Dinoroseobacter shibae DFL 12 = DSM 16493: one gene and its partner. The protein of the gene in region 1 interacts with the protein of each later gene in a pairwise test. Links are inferred from orthologs where the notes say so. Each region holds a gene or a part of one and is shown in the gene's direction. Other genes may lie near its edges.

Region 1 (5,559 bases):
ACTTCACGGTCCTGGGCACCGACGGGTTCGGGCGGTCCGACAGCCGGGTCAACCTGCGCCGGTTCTTCGAGGTGGATTCCAACCACATCGCCGCCGCGGCCATGGTCGCGCTGCACAGGCAGGGGACCGTCACCGATGCGGTGCTGAAAAAGGCGCTCGCCCGGTACGAGATCGACAGCAACAAGCCGAACCCCCGTCTGGTGTGATCGGGACGCGTCCGTCCGGCCCGGCCTGCGCGCGGCGCGGGACAGGGCCGGCGGATGCCAGGGAATGAGAAGGACAAGACAATGGCAATCGAAGTAAACGTGCCCGATATCGGCGATTTCACCGATGTTCCGGTGGTCAGCATCCTGGTTTCGGTCGGCGATGTGGTCGCCGAAGAAGACCCCTTGCTGGAACTGGAGAGCGACAAGGCGACCATGGAAGTGCCCAGCCCCGTTGCGGGCAAGGTGGTCGAGATCAAGGTGGCCGAGGGCGATACCGTTTCCGAAGGTACGCTGATCATGATGATGGAGGCCGAAGATGGCGCGGCGGGCGCCTCGGAGCCGGCGCCTTCGGCACCAGCCGCCTCGGCGCCCGCGGCCCCGTCCGCTGCCGCGCCCGCGGCCCCCACCGACCCCAAGCCTGCGCCGGTGACCGATGCGGGCTTCGGCAAGGCCCATGCGAGCCCCTCGGTGCGGGCCTTCGCCCGGTCCCTGGAGATCGATCTGAGCAAGGTCAACGGCACCGGCCGCAAGGGGCGCATCCTGCGCGAGGATGTGACCGCCTATCTGAAATCCAGCACGGCGCCTGCACCCGCCAAGGGGGGGGCTGCGTCCGGGGGCATGGGTATTCCGCCGATCCCGGTGGTGGATTTCTCGAAATTCGGCCCGGTCGAGGACGTGGAGATGCCGCGGATCAAGAAGATTTCCGGCCCTGCGTTGCACCGGTCCTGGCTGAACATCCCGCACGTCACCCATAACGACGAGGCGGACATCACCGATCTCGACAAGTACCGCAAGGAGATGGACACCCAGGCCAAGGAAGACGGCTACCGGGTGACGCTTCTGTCTTTCGTGATCAAGGCGAGCGTCTCGGCATTGAAGACCCATTGGGAATTCAACAGCTCGATCCATCCCGACGGCGACAAGCTGATCAAGAAGGCGTTCTACAATATCGGCTTTGCGGCGGACACGCCCAACGGGCTGATGGTGCCGGTGATCAAGGATGCGGACCGCAAGGGGCTGGTGGAGATTTCCAAGGAGCTGATGGAGCTGTCGGCCAAGGCCCGTGCGGGTGAGTTGAAGGGGCCGGACATGCAGGGCGCGACCTTCACCATCTCGTCGCTCGGCGGGATTGGCGGGACGTCCTTCACGCCCATCGTCAACGCACCCGAGGTGGCGATCCTGGGCCTGACACGCTCGAAGATGGCGCCGGTCTGGAATGGCGAGGAGTTCGTGCCGCGCCTGATGCAGCCGCTCTCGCTGAGCTATGACCACCGGGCGGTGGACGGGGCCCTGGCGGCGCGGTTCTGCGTGACGCTCAAGACCCTGCTCGGCGATATGCGCAAGTTGATGTGGTAAGGAGACGGACCGATGGACATTAAAGTACCCGATATCGGGGATTTCACCGATGTGCCGGTCGTCTCGATCCTTGTGGCCGTGGGCGACACGGTGGCCGAGGAAGACCCGCTGATCGAGCTGGAGAGTGACAAGGCGACCATGGAGGTGCCGTCACCGGCCGCCGGTGTCGTCAAGGAGATCAAGGTGGCCGAGGGCGACAACGTCTCGGAAGGCACCGTGATCATGGTGTTCGAGAGTTCAGGCGCCGAAGAAGCCCCGAAAGGGGCTGATGAGGCCCCCGCAGCCGCCGCTGCCCCCGAGGCCGTGGCCGCGACCGGTACCGCGACCGGCCCGGGGGATGTGCATGGCGAGGTGGTGGTGCTGGGCTCCGGCCCCGGGGGCTACACCGCGGCGTTCCGGGCGGCGGATCTGGGCAAGAAGGTGGTTCTGATCGAGCGCTACCCGTCTCTGGGTGGGGTCTGCCTCAACGTCGGCTGTATTCCGTCCAAGGCGCTTCTGCATGTCGCCAAGGTCATCACCGAGGCTGAAGAGATGGGCGCGCACGGCGTCAGTTTCGGCAAGCCGAAGGTGGATCTGGACGAATTGCGCGCCTTCAAGGACAGCGTGATCGGTCAGTTGACCGGCGGCCTGAGCGGTTTGGCCAAGGGCCGCAAGGTCGAGGTCGTCACCGGCTATGGCAAGTTCACCGGGCCGAACATGATCGCGGTGGAAGGCGAGGATGGCGTCACGACGGTCAGCTTCGACCAGTGCATCATCGCGGCAGGCTCCGAGCCGGTGAACCTGCCGTTTCTGCCCGAGGATGACCGGATCATCGACAGCACCGGCGCGCTGGAGCTCAAGGACATCCCCAAGCGGATGCTGATCCTGGGCGGCGGTATCATCGGGCTGGAAATGGCCTGTGTCTATGATGCGCTGGGCTCGGACATCACCGTGGTCGAGTTCATGGATCAGCTGATGCCGGGGGCCGACAAGGACATCGTCAAGCCGCTGCACAAGCGGATCGAGGGCCGGTACGAGAACATCCTGCTCAAGACCAAGGTGACCGGGGTCGAGGCGCTCAAGAAGGGGCTGAAGGTCACTTTCGAGGACGCCAAGGGTGAGCTCACCACGGACACCTTCGACAAGGTGCTCGTGGCCGTGGGGCGCAAGCCGAACGGCGCGCTGATCGATGCCGAGAAGGCCGGGGTCGCCGTGGACGAGCGCGGCTTCATCGCCGTGGACAGCCAGCAGCGCACGGGTGTTGCGCATATCTTCGCCATCGGTGACCTGGTGGGCCAGCCGATGCTGGCGCACAAGGCGGTGCATGAGGGCAAGGTCGCGGCAGAGGTCTGCGCGGGTCACAACCGCCATTTCGATGCGCGGCTGATCCCCTCCGTGGCCTATACCGACCCTGAGGTCGCCTGGTGCGGCGTGACGGAGACCGACGCCAAGGCCAAGGGCATCGCCTACGAGAAGGGGGTCTTTCCCTGGGCGGCGTCGGGGCGGTCCCTTTCCAATGGCCGGTCCGAGGGGATTACGAAGCTGCTGTTCGACCCCGAGGACGACCGGGTGATCGGGGCCTGCATCGTGGGCACCAATGCGGGCGATCTGATCTCGGAGGTGGCGCTGGCCATCGAAATGGGCGCGGATGCGGTCGATCTGGGCCACACCATCCACCCGCACCCGACCCTGTCGGAGACGGTGAATTTCGCCGCCGAGATGTTCGAGGGCACGATCACCGACCTGATGCCGCCGAAGAAGAAAAAGGCCCACTAGGCTCTCTTAGGGTCAAGACCCGGACGCCGTGCCCCCCGGGGCGCGGCGTCTTGCGTTGGGGGTGCGGGGATTTGTTAACCGGGGCGTGCCAGAACCGGCAGTGCGGCGCGGTCCGGGCGCGCGGGGCTGCCACAGTTTGTCCCGTTTGCCGCGAATTCCGGTCCCGGCGCTTTGCGCAGCACGGGGGCTGTGGTTCTGTGCGTTTATCCAGGATTTTCGGTGCCCGGCCCCGGTGCGCCCCATTTCAGAGGTTGATTTCATGCCCGATCCCGTCGTTCTGCTTGGCCCCGGCCGCTCTTTCACGACCGTTGCCGCGGGGATGCTTGGCCAGCATCCGCAACATTACGGGATGCCGGAGCTGAACCTGGCCTTGGGCGACACGGTGGGGGAGTTTCTGGCCATGACCATGGGCGGTCGCAACGGGCTGGCCCACGGGATTGTGCGGGCCATGGCGCAGCTGGAGTTTGGCGAGGTCACCGCAAGGGGCGTGGAGGAGATGCGCGCCTTTCTGCACGCAAACCGGGACATGACCACGCGGGAGTTGATGGCGGCGCTCCAGGACATGGTGGCGCCGAAAGCGATCGTCGAGAAAAGCCCGGCAATCGCGGCGGATGCGCATTTTCCGTTCCGGCAGGAGCAGATCCTGCCCGGGGCGAAATACATCCACATCACCCGCCACCCGATGTCCGCCGGCCGGTCGATGATCGACGCGAAGTGGTACACGATGATCCTGCGCTCGCCCGTGGGCGACTCCTGGGACCGGCGCATGGACCCGCCGGTTCTGGATCCGCAGGTGCATTGGTTCGAGGCCCATGAGCGGCTGCTGAACTTCCTCGACACCATTCCGGCGGATCGGCAGATGCGGCTGCGCGGCGAGGACCTGCTGGCCGATCCCGACACCTGGCTGGCGCGGATCTGCGCCTGGCTCGGGGTGGATACGGGCCCTGCGGCGATCGAGGCGATGAAGCACCCCGAAACCTCGCCCTTCGCCCGGCCCGGGCCACAGAATGCCCAATGGGGGGGCGACCCGAGCTACCAGGACAACCCGGCCCTGCGGCCCTACACCATCAAGCCCGAGCGGCTGAGCGGGCCTTTGCCCTGGCGCGAGGATGGGGTCGGGTTCGCCGATCACGTGATCGAAATGGCGCAATTTTTCGGCTATGAGGATGGCGGGCCGGCGCAGGGGGGCTGAAACCCGCGTCGGGAAACCATTGGTTTGCAAATTCGTGTCAAACCGTGGTTGAGTTTGGCAGGCCCGGTCGGGACCTGACCACGCACGCATGAGAGGAACGGATCGGTGAGCACGGGATTCGAGGCGATAACGGCGCAGGTCAAGCTGGTGATCTGGGACCTGGACGAGACCTTCTGGCAGGGCACCTTGTCCGAAGGGGGCATTACGCCGATCCCGGCCCATGCAGAGATGATCAAGACGCTCGCGGATCGCGGGATCATGTCGTCGATCTGTTCCAAGAACGATTTCGACACCGCCAAGGCGGAGTTGGAGAGGCTCGGCGTCTGGGACTACATCGTGTTTCCCCATATCGACTGGACCCCGAAAGGCCAGGCGATCAAGACCATGCTGTCGGCCATGGGGTTGCGGGCGCCGAACGTGGTGTTTCTCGACGACAATCACATGAACCTCGAAGAGGCCGCGTTCTTCAACGAGGGGCTGATGTGCGTGGATGCGACCCAGCCGCTCGCCGGGCTGCTCGATCTGCCGCAGATGAAGGGCAAGGACGACCGCGCCCATTCCCGACTGGCCCAATACAAGATGCTGGAGACCAAGCAGGCCGCGCAAGCCGAGGGCGCGCTCGACAACATGGCGTTCCTGCGCCAATCGCAGATCCGGGTCGAGATCCTGACCGATCTGGAGCCGCATATGGACCGGGTTCTGGAGCTGATCAATCGCACGAACCAGCTGAACTTCACCAAGAATCGGGTGGAGACGCCGGAGGCGCGGGCGGAGTTGGACGCGCTCCTGGCAACCTCGGGGGTGCATGCGGGGCTGGTGCGGGTGACGGACCGCTACGGCGATTACGGGATCGTGGGCTTCTTTGCCGCGCGGGTGAAATACAGCGGCACAACCGTGCATCATTTCTGCTTTTCATGCCGGACGCTCAACATGGGGGTGGAGCAGTTCGTCTGGCAGCGGATCGGTGCGCCGGAATTCGACTTCAAAGGCCCGGTGGCAAGCCAGCTGGACGCAGGCGCGGAGGTGGACTGGATCGCGGAGGCGTCGTCG
Region 2 (5,707 bases), 560 kb from region 1 along the record:
GGCCGCGCGCATCACCCGGATGGCGATCTCGCCGCGATTGGCAATCAGGATCTTCTGAAAATCAGTCATGGAGGCCCTCATTGGTAAACTTTATTGTCCGTATAGGGCGTTCAGGCCTGTCCTGAAACCCCGTAGGAGTGGGTAGCCAATTGGTCGCGGAAGTCGGCGAGCTTGGCAATGCCGCAGATTTGCATGTTCGTGACCAGGTCCTGGGTCAGGATGTGGATCAGGTGGCGCACGCCTGCCGGGCCGAGGCCTGCGAGCGCGAAATGCCACGCCCGGCCCAGCATGACGAAATCCGCCCCCAGCCCCACGGCGCGCAGGATGTCGAGCCCGCCTTCGATCCCGCTGTCGTAGATCACCGGGCAGTCGGGGCCGACCGCGCGGCGGATCGCGGGCAGTTGGGTGATGGCGCCGGGGCCGCCCTCGAACTGCCGGGCGGAATGGTCCGAGACCCAGATCGCGTCGACCCCGGCGGCGCGCAGGCGCACCGCATCCTCGGGTCGCAGCACGCCCTTGACCACCAGCGGCCCGTCCCAGCCCGCGCGCACCGCGTCCAGGTAGGCCCAGTCCGGCGCGCCCCGGATCGCCTTGCCCGCATGGGCCATGTAGCTGGCAGCGCCCGTTTTCTCGACATAGCTCTCGGCGAGTTTCAGCGACGGTGTGCCGTGCCGCGCCATCCCGAGGGCCCAGGTCGGGTGGAGGATCATCTGGAAGATCATGCGCGGGGTGATCTTCGGCGGAATGGTCAGGTTGGCACGGCGCTGGCGCTCCCGGCGGCTGTCGGCGGGCACGTCCACGGTCAGCACCAGGGTGCCGAAGCCGGAGGCGCGGGCGCGGGCCATGATGTCGTCGCGAATGCCCGGGTCGGCGGGGGGGTAGAGTTGGAACCAGCCCATCTCGCCCGCCACGGGGCCGACCCGTTCGGGCGTCTGCGTGGCCACGGTCGAGAGGCCATAGGGAATGCGCGCGGTCGCGGCCTCCGCGGCCAGGAGCCGTTCCGCATCGGGCCAGATCAGCCCGGACATGCCCACGGGGGCGATGCCGAAGGGGCGGGCATAGGTCTGGCCGAGCAGTGGTGTTTCGAGCTCCGGCGTGATCTGCCCGTGCAGGATGCCGGGCAGCAGGTGGATCGCGTCGAGCGCCGCGCGCGTGGTCTGCACCCCGATCTCGCGGTCGCCCGTGGCACTGTCGAGATATTCGAACACGAAGCCGGGGATGCGGCGCCGTGCTGCGCGCCGCAGGTCGGAAATGGCCGGATGGGTCGTGTCGAAATCCATGCGCCCTTGCTAATCCATTCATCTGATTGCGCAATGACGGAATTGCGAACAGATGTGGAACATAGCTTTCCCCCCGGGGGGCTTCGCGCTATGGTCAGAGGCATGAACAGTTTTGACGACTCCGATGCGTTCGAGAAGGGCGCGGCCCTGTCCCTGTCGGCGCGCGCCCGAGCACAGGCCGCAGGGGCGCGGGCGGCCCCCTATCTCGACACGTTGAACCCGGCCCAGCGGCAGGCGGTTGAATCGCTCGACGGTCCGGTTCTGATGCTCGCAGGCGCGGGCACGGGCAAGACCAAGGCGCTGACATGCCGGATCGCGCATCTGCTGCTGACAGGGACGGCGCGGCCGAACGAGATCCTGGCGGTGACCTTCACCAACAAGGCCGCCCGCGAGATGAAGGAGCGGGTGGCGACCCTGATGAACCAGCCGGTGGAGGGGATGCCCTGGCTCGGCACCTTCCACGCGATCGGCGTGAAGCTGCTGCGCCGGCATGCGGAACTAGTGGGGTTGAAGTCGAACTTCACCATTCTGGACACCGACGACCAGGTCCGGCTGCTCAAGCAGATCATCGTCGCCGAGAATATCGACGAGAAACGCTGGCCCGCGCGGCAGCTGGCGCACATCATCGATGGCTGGAAGAACCGCGCCTGGGCGCCGGATGCGGTGCCCGCCGCCGAGGCGTCGGCCTTCAATTCCCGCGGGGTGGAGTTGTATGCCGCTTATCAGGAGCGGCTGAAGACCCTGAATGCCACGGATTTCGGCGATCTGCTGCTGCATGTGGTGGGGATATTCCAGAAACACGAGGACGTGCTGGCGCAGTACCAGCGCTGGTTCCGCTACATCCTGGTGGACGAGTACCAGGATACGAACGTCGCGCAGTATCTCTGGCTGCGGCTTCTGGCGGGCGGGCACAAGAATATCTGCTGCGTGGGTGATGACGACCAGTCGATCTATGGCTGGCGCGGGGCCGAGGTGGGCAACATCCTGCGCTTCGAGAAGGATTTCCCCGGCGCGCTTGTCATCCGGCTGGAGCAGAATTATCGCTCCACCCCCCATATCCTGGCCGCGGCCTCCGGGGTGATTTCCGGCAACAAGGGGCGGCTCGGCAAGGAGCTGTGGACCGATGCGCAAGAGGGCGAGAAGGTCCGCCTGATCGGCCATTGGGACGGGGATGAAGAGGCCCGCTGGATCGGTGAAGAGATCGAGTCGATGCAGAACGGCACGCGCGGGATGCGGCCCTTCGCGTTGAACGAGATCGCGATCCTCGTGCGTGCCTCCCACCAGATGCGCGCCTTCGAGGACCGGTTCCTGACCATCGGGCTGCCTTACAAGGTGATCGGTGGCCCGCGGTTCTACGAGCGGATGGAGATCCGTGATGCCATGGCCTATTTCCGCGTGGTCACCAGCCCCGAGGACGACCTGGCCTTCGAGAGGATCGTGAACACCCCCAAGCGGGGTCTGGGCGACAAGGCCCAAGCGAAGATCCAGGCGGCCGCGCGGGCCAATGGCGTGCCGCTCAAGGAAGGCGCGCGGATATTGCTGGCGGCCAAGGGGCTGGGCGGCAAGGGGGCCGCGGAATTGCGGCTGCTGATCGACGGGTTGGACCGCTGGTCGGCGGCGGCGCGGGACGGTGCGAACCATGTGGAGCTGGCCCAGGTGATCCTGGACGAGAGCGGCTACACCACCCATTGGCAGAACGACAAGACGCCGGAGGCGCCGGGGCGGCTGGAGAACCTCAAGGAACTGGTTAAGGCCCTGGAGGGGTTCGAGAACCTGCAGGGGTTCCTGGAGCATGTTTCGCTGGTCATGGACAACGACAAGGGCGATGCGGGGCCGCAGGTGTCGATCATGACCCTGCACGCGGCCAAGGGGCTGGAGTTTCCGGCCGTGTTCCTGCCGGGCTGGGAGGACGGCATATTCCCGTCGCAACGTTCGATAGACGATCAGACAGGCAAGGTCGAAATAGGCCGAGAAGCCGATGAGGAGCGCCGCTTGGCCTACGTCGGCATCACTCGCGCCGAGGAACTCTGCACTATCTCTTTCGCGAGCAACAGGAGAGTCTTTGGTCGATGGCAGGATCAAATGCCCTCGCGGTTCATCGACGAGCTGCCCGAGGCCCATGTCGAGGTGCTGACCCCGCCGGGGCTTTATGGCGGCGGCTATGGCGCGGCTGCGCCGGGGGCAATGCCGGACGGGGTCTTTGCCGGCTCCCAACTGGAAACCAAGGCGGCGGAGGCGAATGTCTACAATTCGCCAGGTTGGCGGCGGATGCAGGCGCGCGCGGGCGCACGGGGCACGAGCCAGCCGCGCGAGGCGCGCAACATGGTGATCGACGCGACGGCGGTGCCGGCCCATGGGCTCGGCGACCGGGTGTTTCACCAGAAATTCGGCTACGGCGCGGTGACGGGGATCGAAGGCGACAAGCTGGAGGTCGCCTTCGACAAGGCCGGGGTCAAGAAGCTGGTGGCGAAATTCGTGGTTGCGGCGGACAGGGCGGATGACGTGCCGTTCTGAGCGGCGCGCCTGCCCGACACCCCGTCCGCGCGCCGGTCAGCCGATCTGTTCGCCGATGAGCATCTGGGGCTGACCGCTGTAGAAATTCGGGATGTCCCCGACCGCAGGACCCGCGGCAGCAAGGCAGGCGTCGAGCGCGGCCTGGTCGGCGAAGGTGAAGGTGGCGACCGCGTGGAAGCCGGGCGGGGTGTCGGGGCCGCCCGCGAGGCCGCGGGTCACCAGCACGCTGTCGAAATGCGCGGACATGTGTTCGGTTACGATCTCCATGTGTTTGCCGGTGTAATAGGCATAATCGAAGCTGGTACCACCTTCGGTGGGGTAGAGCACTTGCAGGGTCATGGGCATGGGGGCGTCCTCCTCATTCGGCGGTGTGCCGACGGACATCACCGTAGCCAATCAGCGGGGCGCGACAAGCGGGACGTTCTGGTTGTCCGGCGCAAAGCGCGGCGGCTGAGGCGGGAGAAGCCGCTTCGAAGCGGCTTGGACAAGCGCCTTGGAAGGCGCTTGCAACGCGATTTGCAAATCGCGTGCTCAAGCCCGTTCGAACGGGCTTGGGCGCCGTGGCGGGATCAGAGGGAAAACACCAGCCCGGCCGCGAGGGTCTGGGCCAGAACCAGCCCGGAAAACGTGGCGAGGCTGCGCAGGGCGATCCGGCGATAAGCGGTGCGGTTTTTGGCGTCTTGGTGGCTCATGGCCTGTCTCCTGTCGGTTTGGTGTCGGGGGGTCGCCGCCCCCGCCCGGATGTGCGTCGCGGGGCGGGGGCGAGAGGATCGGGCGGGCCTGTCAGCGGGTCAGGTAGCCGCCGTTGATCCAGACGGTCTGGCCGTTGATCCACTGGCTCTCGGGACTGGCGAGAAAGCCCGCGAGAGGCGCGATATCCTCGATCCGGCCCAGCCGCTGCTCGGTCGAGAGCCGCGCTGCGAATGCTGCGCTCTGCTCGGTTTCTTGGGCGTGGAAGAACGGCGTGTCCACGGGGCCCGGGGCGATGGTGTTCACGGTAATAAGGCGCGGCCCCAACTCCTTGGCGAGCATGCGGGAGTATTCCTCCACCGGGGCCTTGGTGCCGGAATAGATCGTGTAGCCTGGCGCGGCCCCGGCCTTCAGCGAGGTGCCGATGTTGATGATCCGCCCGCCGTCGCGCATCCGCAGGGCGGCTTCGCGCAGGGAATAGAACAGGGCCCGGTTGTTGATCGCGTCGAGTTGCTCGAACTCGGCATCGGTGAATTCCGCCATCGGTTTCTTGAGGATGGCGCCTGCGTTATTGATCACGATATCCACCCCGCCGAAGGCTTGCTCGGCGGTGTCGTACATGGCGCGCACGTTCTCGACTTGGCCAAGATTCCCCATGGTCAGGGCTGCGCGCCCGCCTGCGGCCTCGACCAGCCGGGCGGTGTCTTCGGCCTGGTCGAGGGTTTCCGCCCGGTGGTAATGGACCACCACGTCGGCGCCCATCTCGCCCATCTTGATAGCGAAGGCCCGCCCCATGTTGTTGCGTGCCCCGGACACGATGGCGACCTTGCCCGCCAAGGGGCGGGAGGGCGCGGTCTGGGCGGTTGCGGCGGTGACAGTGGCGCCGGTGAGCCCGGTGGCGCCGAGCCCCAGAAGGGTGGCGCGGCGGGACAGGTCAGGTCCGGTCTGGGTCATGTCGATCTCTCCTGTTTGGGCCGCGGGCCTGTTCCTGCGGCGATGATTGAGAGATAGGCGATGGGGTTTTCCCGCGGCAGCCGCGGTATTGACAACCTGATGTTGCGTATTTCACAACACCTCATGCGTAATGCGAGCGAGATGGCGTTCCTGAAAGTGGTGGAGACCGGCTCGGTTCGGGCAGCGGCCCGGGCGCTGGGGCAGGACCCGTCGGGTATCTCGCGTCGGGTGGCGCAGCTCGAGGCGCGACTGAACGCCAAGCTGGTTCG

Evidence for each region. Proteins that work in one complex are often made in the same cells at the same time.
Region 2: the proteins of lpdA (region 1) and DSHI_RS12625 interact in binary tests that used the Escherichia coli proteins (3 or more experiments, as listed by UniProt). The link is inferred for Dinoroseobacter shibae DFL 12 = DSM 16493 from one-to-one orthologs.

The regions. Positions count from the first base shown.
Region 1 is NC_009952.1:2,071,889-2,077,447, reverse strand. What follows is about bases 1,017-3,945. They hold lpdA (dihydrolipoyl dehydrogenase), read left to right. Parts: upstream 1,017-1,574; coding sequence 1,575-3,317; downstream 3,318-3,945. Other genes in these bases: DSHI_RS10015 (sulfotransferase family protein), read left to right, coding at 3,577-3,945; aceF (dihydrolipoyllysine-residue acetyltransferase), read left to right, coding at 1,017-1,562. Also shown: aceE (pyruvate dehydrogenase (acetyl-transferring), homodimeric type), read left to right, coding at 1-206; more of aceF, read left to right, coding at 288-1,016; more of DSHI_RS10015, read left to right, coding at 3,946-4,509; DSHI_RS21390 (hypothetical protein), read left to right, coding at 4,615-5,559. UniProt on the Escherichia coli protein: Lipoamide dehydrogenase is a component of the glycine cleavage system as well as of the alpha-ketoacid dehydrogenase complexes.
Region 2 is NC_009952.1:2,632,139-2,637,845, reverse strand. Bases 1,012-4,088 are described here. They hold DSHI_RS12625 (ATP-dependent helicase), read left to right. Parts: upstream 1,012-1,382; coding sequence 1,383-3,794; downstream 3,795-4,088. Other genes in these bases: DSHI_RS12620 (EthD family reductase), read right to left, coding at 3,831-4,088; DSHI_RS12630 (alpha-hydroxy acid oxidase), read right to left, coding at 1,012-1,280. Also shown: DSHI_RS12635 (pyruvate carboxylase), read right to left, coding at 1-69; more of DSHI_RS12630, read right to left, coding at 111-1,011; more of DSHI_RS12620, read right to left, coding at 4,089-4,139; DSHI_RS23000 (hypothetical protein), read right to left, coding at 4,364-4,486; DSHI_RS12615 (SDR family oxidoreductase), read right to left, coding at 4,578-5,438; DSHI_RS12610 (LysR family transcriptional regulator), read left to right, coding at 5,580-5,707. UniProt on the Escherichia coli protein: A helicase with DNA-dependent ATPase activity. Unwinds DNA duplexes with 3'-5' polarity. Translocates on single-stranded DNA with 3'-5' polarity. Initiates unwinding more efficiently from a nicked substrate than double-stranded DNA.